3 regions of the Cellulosilyticum sp. WCF-2 genome follow, and region 1 is predicted to be linked to each of the others. Evidence: riboswitches for the same ligand, from Rfam matches in the RefSeq annotation. Region 1 holds a riboswitch; each other region holds the start of a gene.
What was found. Region 1 has a riboswitch for S-adenosylmethionine ahead of EKH84_RS03500 (ECF-type riboflavin transporter substrate-binding protein). Riboswitches for the same ligand answer to the same signal wherever they lie in the genome.
Positions count from the first base shown of each region.

Region 1 (4,290 bases):
GGGAAAAAATAAAAATAGCAATATTATTAATTAAAAGGAAGGCTAATATAAAGTAAACTACAAAAGCCACATCCTTAAACTTAATCTGAGATACTTTAAAGCAAATTAAGCTCAATATAAGTAACATAGCTAATACTCTTGTATCATAAGTAAGCATAGCAGTTAAGGAGCAAAAAATTAAACAGATTAGTTTAGTAGCTCCAGTTAAACGGTGAATAGGGGAATCTGCCTCAAGATATCCGAGCGTTACATTTGGCATAGATTTCTTCTCCTTCTATCTTCTTTAATAAAGCTTTGAACAAAAGCTTTAGGGTCTTCAAGTTTTACTTTAACTGCAAGTGAATATAAAGAAGTCTCTTTAAGATGAGCTGGTGTAATGATGTTTGAAGTTGTAAGCACATGAGTCACAGTATTATCAGCTAAAATTTCACCATCGGCTAAAACAATAGCACGATCTGTATACTCTAACATTAAATGCATATCATGAGTAATCATGATGATTGTAATGCCTTCATCATTAAGTGACTTCAAGAATTCCATCATCTCTGTATAATGCTTAAAGTCTTGTCCGGCAGTTGGTTCATCTAAAATAAGAATTTCGGGTTTACTTACTAAAATAGAAGCAATCGTTACACGTTTCTTTTGACCAAAGCTCAGTGCTGAAATAGGCCAGTTACGCATTTGATAGAGGTCGCATACTTTAAGTGTTTCATAAACTCGTGCTTTTACTTCGGCTTCAGGTAAACCTTGATTACGAAGTGCAAGTGCAACTTCATCATAAAGCATTGGTTTAGAAATCATTTGATTTGGATTTTGAAGTACAACACCGATAGATTCGCAGCGTTCTTTAATGGTTAAGTGTTTCATATCCTGTCCTTTAAGGAGTAGTCTACCTTTAGTAGGTTTATAAAAACCACAAATCAGTTTTGAAAGTGTAGACTTACCAGCGCCATTTTTGCCTACGATACTTAGCATCTCACCCTTATAAAGTTTTAAGTTAATATCCTTAAGTAAAGCTTTACTTCTATCATAGCTAAAGTTAACTTCTTCAAATTCAAGTAGCACATCATCATTAACTTTGTCTTTAATTTCTAATGTATTATTCATAAAAGCTTCAAGTTTTTCTTTACATCCTTTAAGATTAATTTGATCTAAAGGTTCAACTTTATCAAAAGCTTTAAGATCACATCCCGCATACTTAAGTGCTGTAATATAGAGTGGTTCACGAATACCATTTTGTTTAAGGGTATCTTCTTTAAATAATCGATTTGGGGTTGTATCTAATAGAATATGACCTTGGTTCATAACGATGATACGGTCTATAGGTCGATGTAAAACATCTTCTAAACGATGTTCGATGATAATAATAGTCTTACCAGTCTGCTCATGTACTTGATGAATTAGGTCAATAGCCTTTTCACCAGTAGCTGGATCGAGGCTAGCTAAAGGTTCATCAAAAAGCAAGATATCGGCATCACTTACAAGGGTACCGCCTAAAGTAACACGTTGTTTTTGCCCGCCAGATAAAGAGTGAGGTGCCACATTTAGAAAATCATCTACCTCTACAATAGAAGCTACTTCACTTACTTTTGTCTTCAGCTCATTTTGTGCGATACATTTATTTTCTAGGCTAAAGGCCATATCCTCGCCTACAGTAAGTCCAATAAACTGACTATCAGGATCTTGAAGAACCGTCCCCACCATTTGAGAAAGTTCAAATAGGCTAAGATTGGCAGTTTCTTTACCATTGATTTTTAAACTACCAGTTGATGTACCTTCTGTTCTAAAAGGAATAAGGCCATTTAAAGTAGCACCTAAGGTACTTTTTCCTGAACCAGAAGGACCTAAGATGAGTACCTTTTCACCTTCATAAATAGTTAAGTTAATGTTTTTTAAAGTAGGTTCATATTGTACTCTATATTGAAAGCTAAAGTTATTAAATTCAATAACAGGTTTTTTCATAGTTGTTCCTTTCTGTATCTATTGACTATCGCTCATAATATTTAATCATCTTCAAGATACAATATTATAAACTGTAGCCTCTGGATAATGAGCTCTAAATGTAAACAGCTTTGAAGTTGTAATAGACATTTAGAACGCAAGTTATATTAGTCTTCAAGTTTTAAACTTCCGGTTTGGATTCTAGTTTTAGCATAAGAAGCTAATAAAATAGAACCTAATACGCCGATAGTTATAATATTAGAGATTCCAGATACTGCTCCTTGAATATAAACCTTATTACTTGGTTCTGCATAAATGAGTATATCTAAAGTAGGAGCAACAATCCCCCAAGCCATTCCATTTGCTATAACTTGGAATAAATTAAAGAGGATGAGTTGTTTTTTACCAAAATAGCCATCTTGAAGTTTTAAGGCTTTAACTGAAAAACCAATAATGAGTCCAACTACGGCTGAAGCAATAATCCAGCTAAACCATGGTGACCCATAAGCTGTAATATCCTTTAATGTATGTCCGATGAATCCGATAGAGGCACCAGCTAGAGGGCCATAAAGCACAGCCATTAATGCTAAAAAAGCATAAGCTGTTTGAATTTCTGTATTGGGAATCCCCGTAGGAATAGAAGCAAAACGTCCTAAGATTAAAAAGACTGCTGATCCAATTCCTATGGCTACAATTGTACGTATAGAAAGTGTTTTGTTATTTTTCATTGTGTCTCCTGTTTTTAAAATAGATGATTTCCTTTAAACGCAAAAAAGCCTGAGTATAAACTCAGGCTTTGACCGGTCTATACTCATCTTCCAGTTTGTTTACTGTTGGATTTGGCACCTTGATATTATACAGGTTGCCGGGCTTCATAGGGCCAGTCCCTCCGCCACTCGTGATAAGCAAGTATATTCATATGTAAATATAATATTATGTAAAGTGATTAGTGTCAATTGAATTATTATGGAATTAAAGTAAAGAAATAGAAATAGCTTTAAAATAATCATCAAGAATTCTAAGTGAAAAATATTTTTGAATTATTATATAGTGAAAATAAGTAATAAAATAAATTGTGAAGCAAGCAATACAGCGAATTTTAATGATTAAAAATAGAAGTGACCGTTATAATAAAATTTATAAAGTAGTCAAATGAGTGTTTTATTTAATCTAGGAGGGCCGTACAATTCACCGGTGCTAGTAAATAATGAATAGGACAATATAAAATAGAGGGAAAAAGTTTATATGTTTAAGTGGTGCGTCATTATGGTTATAATGGATAAATAGAGAACAAGGCTATATTTAAGATTATGGCACATTCAGAGACGTGGATTATACTGTTAAGAATGGGTGAGAGTAGAGTATTTCGAAACAATAAATAGAGAAAAGAAGGAGAAAGTAAAATGAATCCATTAAATATACTAAAGAAATATTATGGTTATGATGCCTTTAGACCTGGGCAAGAAGAATTGATTCAGGCTATCTTATCAGGCAAAGATGCATTAGGGATTATGCCAACTGGTGGGGGGAAATCCATATGCTATCAAGTACCAGCACTTTTATTGGATGGAGTGACTATTGTTATTTCTCCTCTTATTTCTTTGATGAAAGATCAAGTAGATACACTTAAAGAGTACGGCATTGAAGCAGAGCTTATTAATTCTACTCTAAGTACAAAAGAATTTAGAGAAATTAGAGCCAATGCTAGAATGGGAGCATACAAGCTTTTATATGTAGCACCAGAACGTCTAGAGACTGAGAGTTTTATGGATTTAATAAGGGAGGTTCCTGTTTCTATGGTTGCAGTGGATGAAGCCCATTGTGTGAGTCAGTGGGGACATGACTTCAGACCTAGTTATAGAAGAGTTAGTCAAATACTTTACGCTCTTCCTAAGAGACCGATTGTAGCCGCTTTTACAGCAACAGCGACGCCCCTCGTCAAAGAAGATATTATTAAGCTTTTAGAACTCAATAAACCATTTGAGTTAACCAGTAGTTTTGATAGACCTAACCTTTATTTTGAAGTAAGAAAGCCAGAAAATAAACTTCACGAAACTGAAATGTATCTAAGAGAACATGTTGGTGAAAGTGGTGTGATTTACTGTGCAACCAGAAAAGGTGTAGATGATCTCTATGAAAGACTACTTAGGTTAGGTTTACCATGTACAAAATATCATGCGGGTTTAAGTGAAGCTGAGCGAAGTAGCAATCAAGATGACTTTTTATATGATAGAGTATCAGTGATGATTGCGACTAATGCCTTCGGAATGGGGATAGATAAACCCAATGTAAGATTCGTATTACATTATAATATGCCTAAGAATATGGAAGGCTATTATCAAGAAGCAG
Region 1 is NZ_CP034675.1:794,068-798,357, forward strand. Features, by position in the region: gene EKH84_RS03490 (energy-coupling factor transporter transmembrane component T family protein) at 1-259, opposite strand, end outside; gene EKH84_RS03495 (ABC transporter ATP-binding protein) at 247-1,962, opposite strand; gene EKH84_RS03500 (ECF-type riboflavin transporter substrate-binding protein) at 2,109-2,669, opposite strand; SAM riboswitch class I at 2,750-2,849, opposite strand; gene recQ (DNA helicase RecQ) at 3,345-4,290, shown strand, end outside.

Region 2 (4,290 bases), 260 kb from region 1:
TAATAGCTTTAACTTCTCCCTCTATACTAACTACCAAGACACCCACTGGCTTTTCTTGAATGTAATCAATGTGACCATGTAGAATGTTAAGTACAACATCATACTTCTTGTTGGTATAAGCAATAATAGGCTCTAGGCTCTTGTCACCCCTATAAGTCAACTTGATGATTTCCCCATTTGCTGCATTAATAATCTCCTCTGGTACCTTTATCTGAGTCTTTACTAATCTTTTTGTTAATGCTGATTGGGGACTAGCAAATAACTCGTAAGCGCTATTAACTTCTATAATTTCACCTTGACTCATTACTGCTACTTTTGAGAACAACCTTTTAGCTACCTCTAGTTGATGCGTGATAAACACAATAGTAATCCCCAACTTAGCATTAATTCCTTTTAAGATATCCACAATTTCCTCAGTTGTTTGCACATCTAATGCAGAAGTTGCTTCATCGCAAAGTAAAATCTTTGGATTCGCTGCTAAAGCTCTTGCTATACCTACCCTTTGTTTTTGCCCACCACTTAAACTAGCTGGATAAACATTTTCTTTATCTTCTAGGCCCACTAGCTCAAGTAATTCTTTAGTTCTAGTTTGCCTTTGAGCTTTAGGATAATCCTGGACTTTAAGAGCAAACTCTATATTTTCCCCTACTGTTTTTCTTGAGATTAAATTAAAGTGTTGAAAAATCATGCCGATTTTCTTTCGTAATCCCCTAATCTCTGTAGAAGAAAGTTTTGTTACATCCTCTCCCTCTACAAAAACACTGCCTGAAGTAGGCTTTTGTAATCCATTAATGGTTCTTACTAAGGTGCTTTTACCTGCGCCACTCCCCCCAACTATTCCAAAGATTTCTCCTGGTTCTATATGAAGTGATACATTACTAACGGCATTAACGATTTGATTTTTTTGTTTAAAGCTTACATTTACTTGTTCAAAACGAATCATTGTAGCACCTCCTAAAAATGTTTTTTTATTTGCGTTAATCTCTCTAAAGCTAGCTCTAGTGTTTCTGGTTTTTTAGCAAAGTGGAAACGTATATATTGATTAACAGGTTCTTTGAAAAAACTAGAACCTGGTACAGCTGCTACGCCTACTTCTTTAATAAGTCTTTTTGCAAATTCGTAGTCTGATGAAACACCAAATTCTTCAATATCAACCATGACATAATAAGCACCTTCTGGCTTAAAGTACTTAAGTCCTATGCTATCAAGCCCTGACAAGAACAACTCTCTTTTCTTTCCGTATAACGCTGTAAGTTCTTTATAGTAGTCATCTTCTAATTTAAGTCCTACTGTTGCAGCTTCCTGAAGAGGGGCTGCTGCTCCTACTGTTAAAAAGTCATGTACCTTTTTACATTGATCAATAATAACCTTCGGTGCTATTACATAACCTAATCTCCAACCTGTAATGGAATAAGTCTTTGAAAGTGAACTACAAGAAATAGTTCTCTCAAACATGCCAGGTAGCGATGCAAAGTAATGATGTTTATATGGTTCAAAAACGATATGCTCATAAACTTCATCTGTAATGACATAAGCGTCATACGCTTTAACAAGCTGTGCAATGTCTAGTAGCTCTTCTTTAGTAAATACCTTTCCAGTTGGATTAGATGGATTACAGAGAATCAAAGCTTTAGCACCTGCTTTAAAAGCTGCTTCAAGTTCCTCTTTATCAAAGTTAAAGGCAGGTGGTTTAAGTGGAATGTAAATGGGCTCAGCTCCACAAAGCACTGTATCTGCTACATAGTTCTCATAAAAAGGTGAGAAGATAGCAACTTTGTCACCGCTATCGCAAATAGCCATCATAGCTGTCATCATGGCCTCTGTACTACCACAAGTGACTACGATATTTTCATCTGGGTTTAATTTAATCCCCATAAAATGTTCTTGCTTCTTGGCTAAAGCTTCTCTAAAATTTTGTGCTCCCCAAGTCACTGCATATTGGTGCGGCCCCTCTATGGCTACCCTTTGTAATTCTTCTATTAATGCCTTAGGTGGATCAAAATCAGGAAAACCTTGTGAAAGGTTAATAGCCCCATGTTGGTTAGCAATACGCGTCATCTTCCTAATCACGGATTCTCCAAACCCATCTAATCTATGACTTAACTTACTCATCTTGTTTCCTCCCTTTAATTAACCTTGATCTTGTAGTTTCTTTCATTTTTCTGTGTTTTTCTGCCTACTTCATTTAAAAGTAATATTTTACAAACTATAAAAGCTGCTTTCTTAAGATAAGAAAGCAGCTTTTAAAATTCACTATGCTACATACTCTTATCTTCCAAACCACTTCTGGTTTGCTGGAATTAGCACCTTGAGCATTTTATAACATGTTCAGGTTGCCGGGCGTCACTGGGCCAGTCCCTCTGCCTCTCTGGATAAGAAATTATTCACTTGGTTTTATTTCCTAGTTGTTTTATATGTTTAGTAGTATATTTTTATTTTTTTAAATTGTCAACTATTTTTTAATATATTTTTTATTTTATTTTCTTTTTAATTTCCCTTGAAGTTACTAGAAATTTCTTTTTTTATAGAACCATTAATGGATAAGTTTTATTTATTATTATTTTCTTATTTGCTTTAGTCTTTGACTATCAATAACTTTTTCTTTTTGGACTGTCACATTTTTAATTCCTTTAAAATAAATATATTTACTAGGAATTAAATTTGATGTATACTCTCTTTAATTTAAAAAATTTGATATATTACAAAATTTATTGCCAATTTAAAGGAGGTTATTTTATGAAATTTGAATCAAAGGTTATCCATGGTGGTATCTCTGAAGATGCCTTTACAGGCGCAGTTAATATTCCTATTTATCAAACATCTACTTTTAGACAAGAAGGGATTGGTAAACATAAAGGCTTTGAATATGCACGCACAGGTAATCCTACAAGACAGGCTTTAGAAGAACTTATTAAAGATCTAGAAGGTGGCATCGCTGGTTTTGCTTTTGCTTCTGGTTTAGCCGCTCTTTCTACAGTTCTTATGCTTTTTAAAACAGGAGATCATATTCTTCTATCTGATAATGTCTACGGTGGTACTTTTCGAGTAGTCGATAAGGTATTCGTTCATCTTGGCATTTCTTATTCTCTAGTAGATACTTCCGACCTTGAAGCTGTTCAAAAAGCTATCACGCCTACTACTAAAGCCATCTTTATTGAAACACCTACTAATCCATTAATGAAAATCACAGACCTATCAGCGATTAGTACACTCGCCAAAAGTCATAACCTCATTTCGGTTGTTGACAACACGTTTTTAACCCCTTATCTTCAACGTCCTATAGAACACGGCATAGACATTGTTGTTCATAGCGGCACCAAATATTTAGGCGGACATAGTGATGTGGTTGCTGGGCTTGTAGTTGTTGCTCATGAAGACCTTAAAGAACGACTTGGCTTTTTACAAAATGCTGTAGGTGGGATACTTGGCCCCCAAGATAGCTTTTTACTTATAAGAGGTATTAAAACATTGGCTATTAGATTAGAAAAGGCTCAAGCTAATGCTAAAGCGATTGTTGATTTCTTACACACTCTACCTCAGGTAAGTAAAATCTATTATCCAGGTTTAGGCGCTATGATTTCTTTTGAACTTAGTGACCCCGAGGTCGCTCTAAAGCTCGTAGAAAATGTTAAACTCATTGCTCTGGCAGAAAGTCTAGGAGGTGTAGAAAGTCTTATTTGCCTTCCAGCAGCTATGACACATGCTTCTATTCCTGTAGAACAAAGAAAGGCCTTAGGTATAACAGATGGTTTACTTCGTCTTTCTGTAGGCATCGAAGATGCTGACGACTTGATAACTGATTTAACCCATGCACTTAATCTTTCTATATCTGAAGGAGGTACATCTCATGCACTATATTAATGATATTCGTGAACTTATTGGTAATACCCCACTCTTAAAACTCAATCATATTTCTCCTAATCCTGATATTAATATCTTTGGTAAACTAGAATATCTAAACCCAGGGGGAAGTGTTAAAGACCGTATTGGCCTAAAGATCTTAGAAGATGCCGAAAAAAATGGGCTACTTAAACCTGGCTATACCATCATCGAAGCTACTGCTGGTAATACCGGTATAGGCCTTGCCATGGCTGCCTTTGAAAAAGGCTATCAACTTAAAATTGTTATTCCTGCTAAGTTTGCTATTGAAAAACAAATACTAATGCGCGCCTTAGGTGCAGAATTAATTGTTACTCCAACAGAAGAAGGTATTGAAGGTGCTGTTCAAAAAGCAGAAGAATTAGCAAAGCAAATCCCAACTAGCTTTATGGCTAAACAGTTCGATAATCT
Region 2 is NZ_CP034675.1:534,183-538,472, forward strand. Features, by position in the region: gene EKH84_RS02335 (methionine ABC transporter ATP-binding protein) at 1-943, opposite strand, end outside; gene EKH84_RS02340 (pyridoxal phosphate-dependent aminotransferase) at 955-2,112, opposite strand; SAM riboswitch class I at 2,266-2,379, opposite strand; gene EKH84_RS02345 (trans-sulfuration enzyme family protein) at 2,737-3,861, shown strand; gene EKH84_RS02350 (pyridoxal-phosphate dependent enzyme) at 3,848-4,290, shown strand, end outside.
Region 2: another riboswitch for S-adenosylmethionine. It lies ahead of EKH84_RS02340 (pyridoxal phosphate-dependent aminotransferase); the one in region 1 lies ahead of EKH84_RS03500 (ECF-type riboflavin transporter substrate-binding protein).

Region 3 (4,290 bases), 370 kb from region 1:
TGAAGAATAGATTTGGTTGTGGTAGGGTCTAGAGCGGAAGTAGCTTCGTCACATAGCAGAATCTTTGGATCACTGCTTAGTGCCCTTGCAATAGCTACTCTTTGCTTTTGCCCACCACTCAGCTGATTAGGATAAGCATATTTTTTATCTGTTAGATCTACTAACTCTAGTAAGTTGTTGACCTTTTCTTCAATTTCTTTTTTATTCCACTTTAAATTTTTAAGAGGCGCTGCAATATTGTCATAAACATTAATACTGTTCATTAAATTAAAGCCTTGAAAAATCATCCCGATATTACTACGCACTCTAGACAATTCTTTTTTATTCATTTGAGTAAGTATGGCGCCGTCTACCTCTACTTCTCCTTCATCAGGCCTCTCTAGTAAATTAATGATGCGAATGAGCGTACTTTTCCCTGCCCCACTATAGCCAATTACTCCGAAAATATCGCCTTGTTCTATCTCTAAATTAATATCCTTTAGTGCTTCAACCTTTGTACCCTTTGTATGAAAGGTCTTATGTATATGACTTAATTTAATCATATTTTTTCCTCCCCTCTTCCTAGTTTTTTTCTAGAATACCTGCATTGTCTTCTGGCATTAACCTCAAAAATAGTCTTTTTAAATGAGCAATTTCTTTGAGCTGTTTCTTTGTAAACACATAAGGAAGTTGTCCTTTTTCTATGTTGTTTATCAGTTTAATGAAATCTAATAATTTAATTTCCTTATATTTTCCCTTTTCATATTGCTTAAAGATATAATAAGGAAATACCTTTAAATCGCTTATCACCGTTACTTCTTTTTCCTTATGGATTCCTTTAGTCAATTCAATCTTTATTAGAATCCCAAGTAAAGCATTCAACGTATTAAAATCTCCTACCAGGTTGCCTAACGAATAAGCAATCAGTCCTGTTTTCCTAACTCCTTGTATTGGATCTATGAAGCTATACTTTTCAATAGGCTGCACGACATGAGCATGATTGCCTATAATAATATCTACGCCGCATTCCTCTAATACCCGATGTCCCATATCGATGATGTTTTGAATAGGGTAGGATTCAAATTCTAAGCTCCAATGGAGACAGGCAACTACAATGTCAGCATTCTTTTCCCTAGCAATTTGTACATGTTCCTTCACTAAATCTAGCTTTTCTCCCGGGTTATTCAGCTTGACATGGTTTACTAAATATGGCTTTCCCTCTGGCACTTGATCACCGTTCAGAGTAAAGGTATAAGCTAAGTATGCTACCCTTACCCCATGCTTTTCTATGATGGGAATGTCTCTTTGTTCCTCTATACTTCTAGCTGTCCCAACCTGTTTACAGCCTTTTTTATCAATCAATTCTAAGGTTTCAATAAGCCCTGATTCTCCTTGATTTAAACAGTGATTATTAGCTGTAGAGAAAAAATTAATCCCTCTTCCACCATGTAAATATCTTTCAAACATACCTAGTGTTCCATTAAGCTCTGGCGTACTATTAACACTTCTTGGTGCATTCTGAACTGGTTTAGAAGAAGCTATAGGCGTTTCCAAATTAGCGTAAATGCTGTCTACTCCATCAAAGTAAAAGTCTTCTACCTCATCCCAGAAATGCTCGGTTGTCTCTGGTGTTAACTGGTCTCCTGAAAGTAAGTCTCCACCCGCTGTTAAAGTAAATTTCCCTGTTATCTCAAATGCCTCTGGTAATGAAAATGTAAGGTCTTGCTTTTTAAAATAATCCTCAATTTGACTACCTTTCTCTGCTCTTTCAATCTGCTTTATGTAATACTTATATTTCCACCAATCAAACTCCCCTGGCTGCAAATTACTAAAGTCCCCCTGCACATTTTGGGAATATCTATAAGTATCGCCTTTGATTACTCCTAATAAGCGATATTTTAATTTTTCAGCTGCTAGCGACATTTACTCCACCTCCCTGTTGTTTTAGAAACTCCTTCATCTGTAGAAGATCGTTCTAACCTATATATGTTTTACTATATAAAATACAAAAGCTACTTTCTTATTGATAAGAAAGTAGCTCAAATAAAGCAGAACTCACCTTCTTATCTTCTCAAACTCAAAGTTTTAATTACTCTACGTTTGTAGGAATTAGCACCGTGTACACTTATGGAATGTCCGGTTGCTGGGCATCATAGGGCCTATCCCTCAGCCTCTCTCGATAAGAAACAGTTTTTTATTTCTGTGTTTTTATTTCTTAGTGTTTTAATATGTTTTGTAGTATATATTCTTCGTCGAATATTGTCAATAAAATTGCTTATATTTAAAATATAGTTTTTTCCTATAGCTAGATATTGATTTTTCAAGCTTTTGAACCTCATGTATTGATTTTACTTGGTTTTTACAACTATGAATTTCCACATTTTTAATTCCTAGTATTTTAGTAATAGATTGTTTCTGACACTATAAGTTACTTTTTGAATGAAGGTTTGAAAGCATATTTTATAAATACAAAATTTTTATGAAAATATTAAAAAAATACTTGACAATGACATTTAAGAAGCCTATATTATAAGTGTAATTAGCACTCGACCAATGAGAGTGCTAACAAAACTATAAAAAGGTTTCTTAAAGGAGGAGTTTATATGTTTGGATTAACACCATTCAATCGTCAAGCAGTTCAAAGGAGCAACAACGGATTTGTAGACTTTTATCATGTAATGGATGACTTTTTTAACAATGATCTTCTCAACTTAAGGGATTTTAAGTATGACACCTTTAAGGTAGATATTAAAGAAGATGCTAATGGCTATGCTATTGAAGCAGAGATGCCAGGCGTAAAAAAAGAAGACATTGCCATCGACTATCAGAACGATCAACTGATTATAGCCGTACAACGAAAAGAAGAAATGAATGATGAAAAAGATCAATATATCCATCGAGAACGTCGCATTGCTTCTATGCAGCGTGCGATTAGCTTAAAAGATGTTAAAGTAGAAGGCATTACAGCTAAACTAGAAGAGGGTATATTAAAGATAAATATTCCAAAAGAAGAAGTACCCAAAGCAAAACGATTAATTGAAATCCAATAAAAGTTAAGACTTAGAGGACTACTGCACCAAATTGCAGCAGTCTATTTTTATTGTATAGGAAAGCAGGACTTTCCTATACAATAAAAATAGAGAGCTAGATAGCTCTCTATCACAATATTTCTTAATTTACTCACTCAAAAAAGGTGAAAAATCTATTTCTTTTTTATAGGAAGCCAAAACTTAAATTCTACTGGTACCTTCGAGGGATTGTCAGCTAAAAACCATTCCTTCGAAAAAAGATGTTCTTCTAAATAATTTCGACCGTCAAAATCCACATCATAGCCGCCCATATCCAACATACACTCATATATAGTCTGTGATGATTTTTTCATGGATAAACCTATATCTAAAGTTCCATCTTCATTAAATTCATTCAACACCACATCACCCACAAGAAATAGGCCTTTAGGTGCATCACTCACCTTTGCGCCTAGCAAAGTTGTATTGAGTCCTTCTTCCCCATGCAAAACCATTTGAGCCTTATATTCATGAAAATCATTTTCTTCCCCTGTTGGGTGATGTCCATTAGGTACAAAACCTATATATCTCCTAGCTTCATAGTCATTCAGATTTTTTACAGCCCCCTCTCGTAATTGATTCCATGCCAAAGTTTCAGGTCTGTCACAATTTACTTGAAAGGAAACTACTTTCATATGATTTAATTCTTCAATACGAACTAATGATTTTGAACCAGTCATGATACTACCTCCGTCAAACTTGATTTGGAAAGTGATTGGCTGATATTTTTTGGCTATTCCCAGCTTTCGGACAATCGTTGGCGGCATACCATGAAAAGCTTGAAAAGCTCTCGTAAATGCCTCTGGAGATTCATATCCGTACTTATTAGCTAAATCCACTACCTTTATATCAGTATTTTTAATATCCTCACCTGCAAGAGACATTTTTCTAAACCGCACATAATCTCCTATTGTTAAATCTGTCATGAATGTAAACATTCTTTGAAATCGCGTCAAAGAGCAACAGGCAACACGGGCAACTTCGCAATAATCAATTTTACCTGTTATATTTGACTCTATGTAATCCAAAGCATCATTCATCTTACTTAACCATTCCATCACCAATTTCACCTCTAACAGCAGTATAACTCAAGTTTTCAAAAAGTACCTTGCAAAAAAAATCAGTTGATGCAAGACTTCTGCTTTCTATAATAAGACTATTCTCATTATAGCATATAAGGATTTTGTTCTTCGCATATTTAACTCCATTTTTATAGGACTTTTAATGTCTTATTATAATAAAA
Region 3 is NZ_CP034675.1:1,162,629-1,166,918, reverse strand. Features, by position in the region: gene EKH84_RS05150 (methionine ABC transporter ATP-binding protein) at 1-542, opposite strand, end outside; gene EKH84_RS05145 (CapA family protein) at 562-1,902, opposite strand; SAM riboswitch class I at 2,040-2,165, opposite strand; gene EKH84_RS05140 (Hsp20/alpha crystallin family protein) at 2,583-3,029, shown strand; gene EKH84_RS05135 (helix-turn-helix domain-containing protein) at 3,182-4,105, opposite strand.
Region 3: another riboswitch for S-adenosylmethionine. It lies ahead of EKH84_RS05145 (CapA family protein); the one in region 1 lies ahead of EKH84_RS03500 (ECF-type riboflavin transporter substrate-binding protein).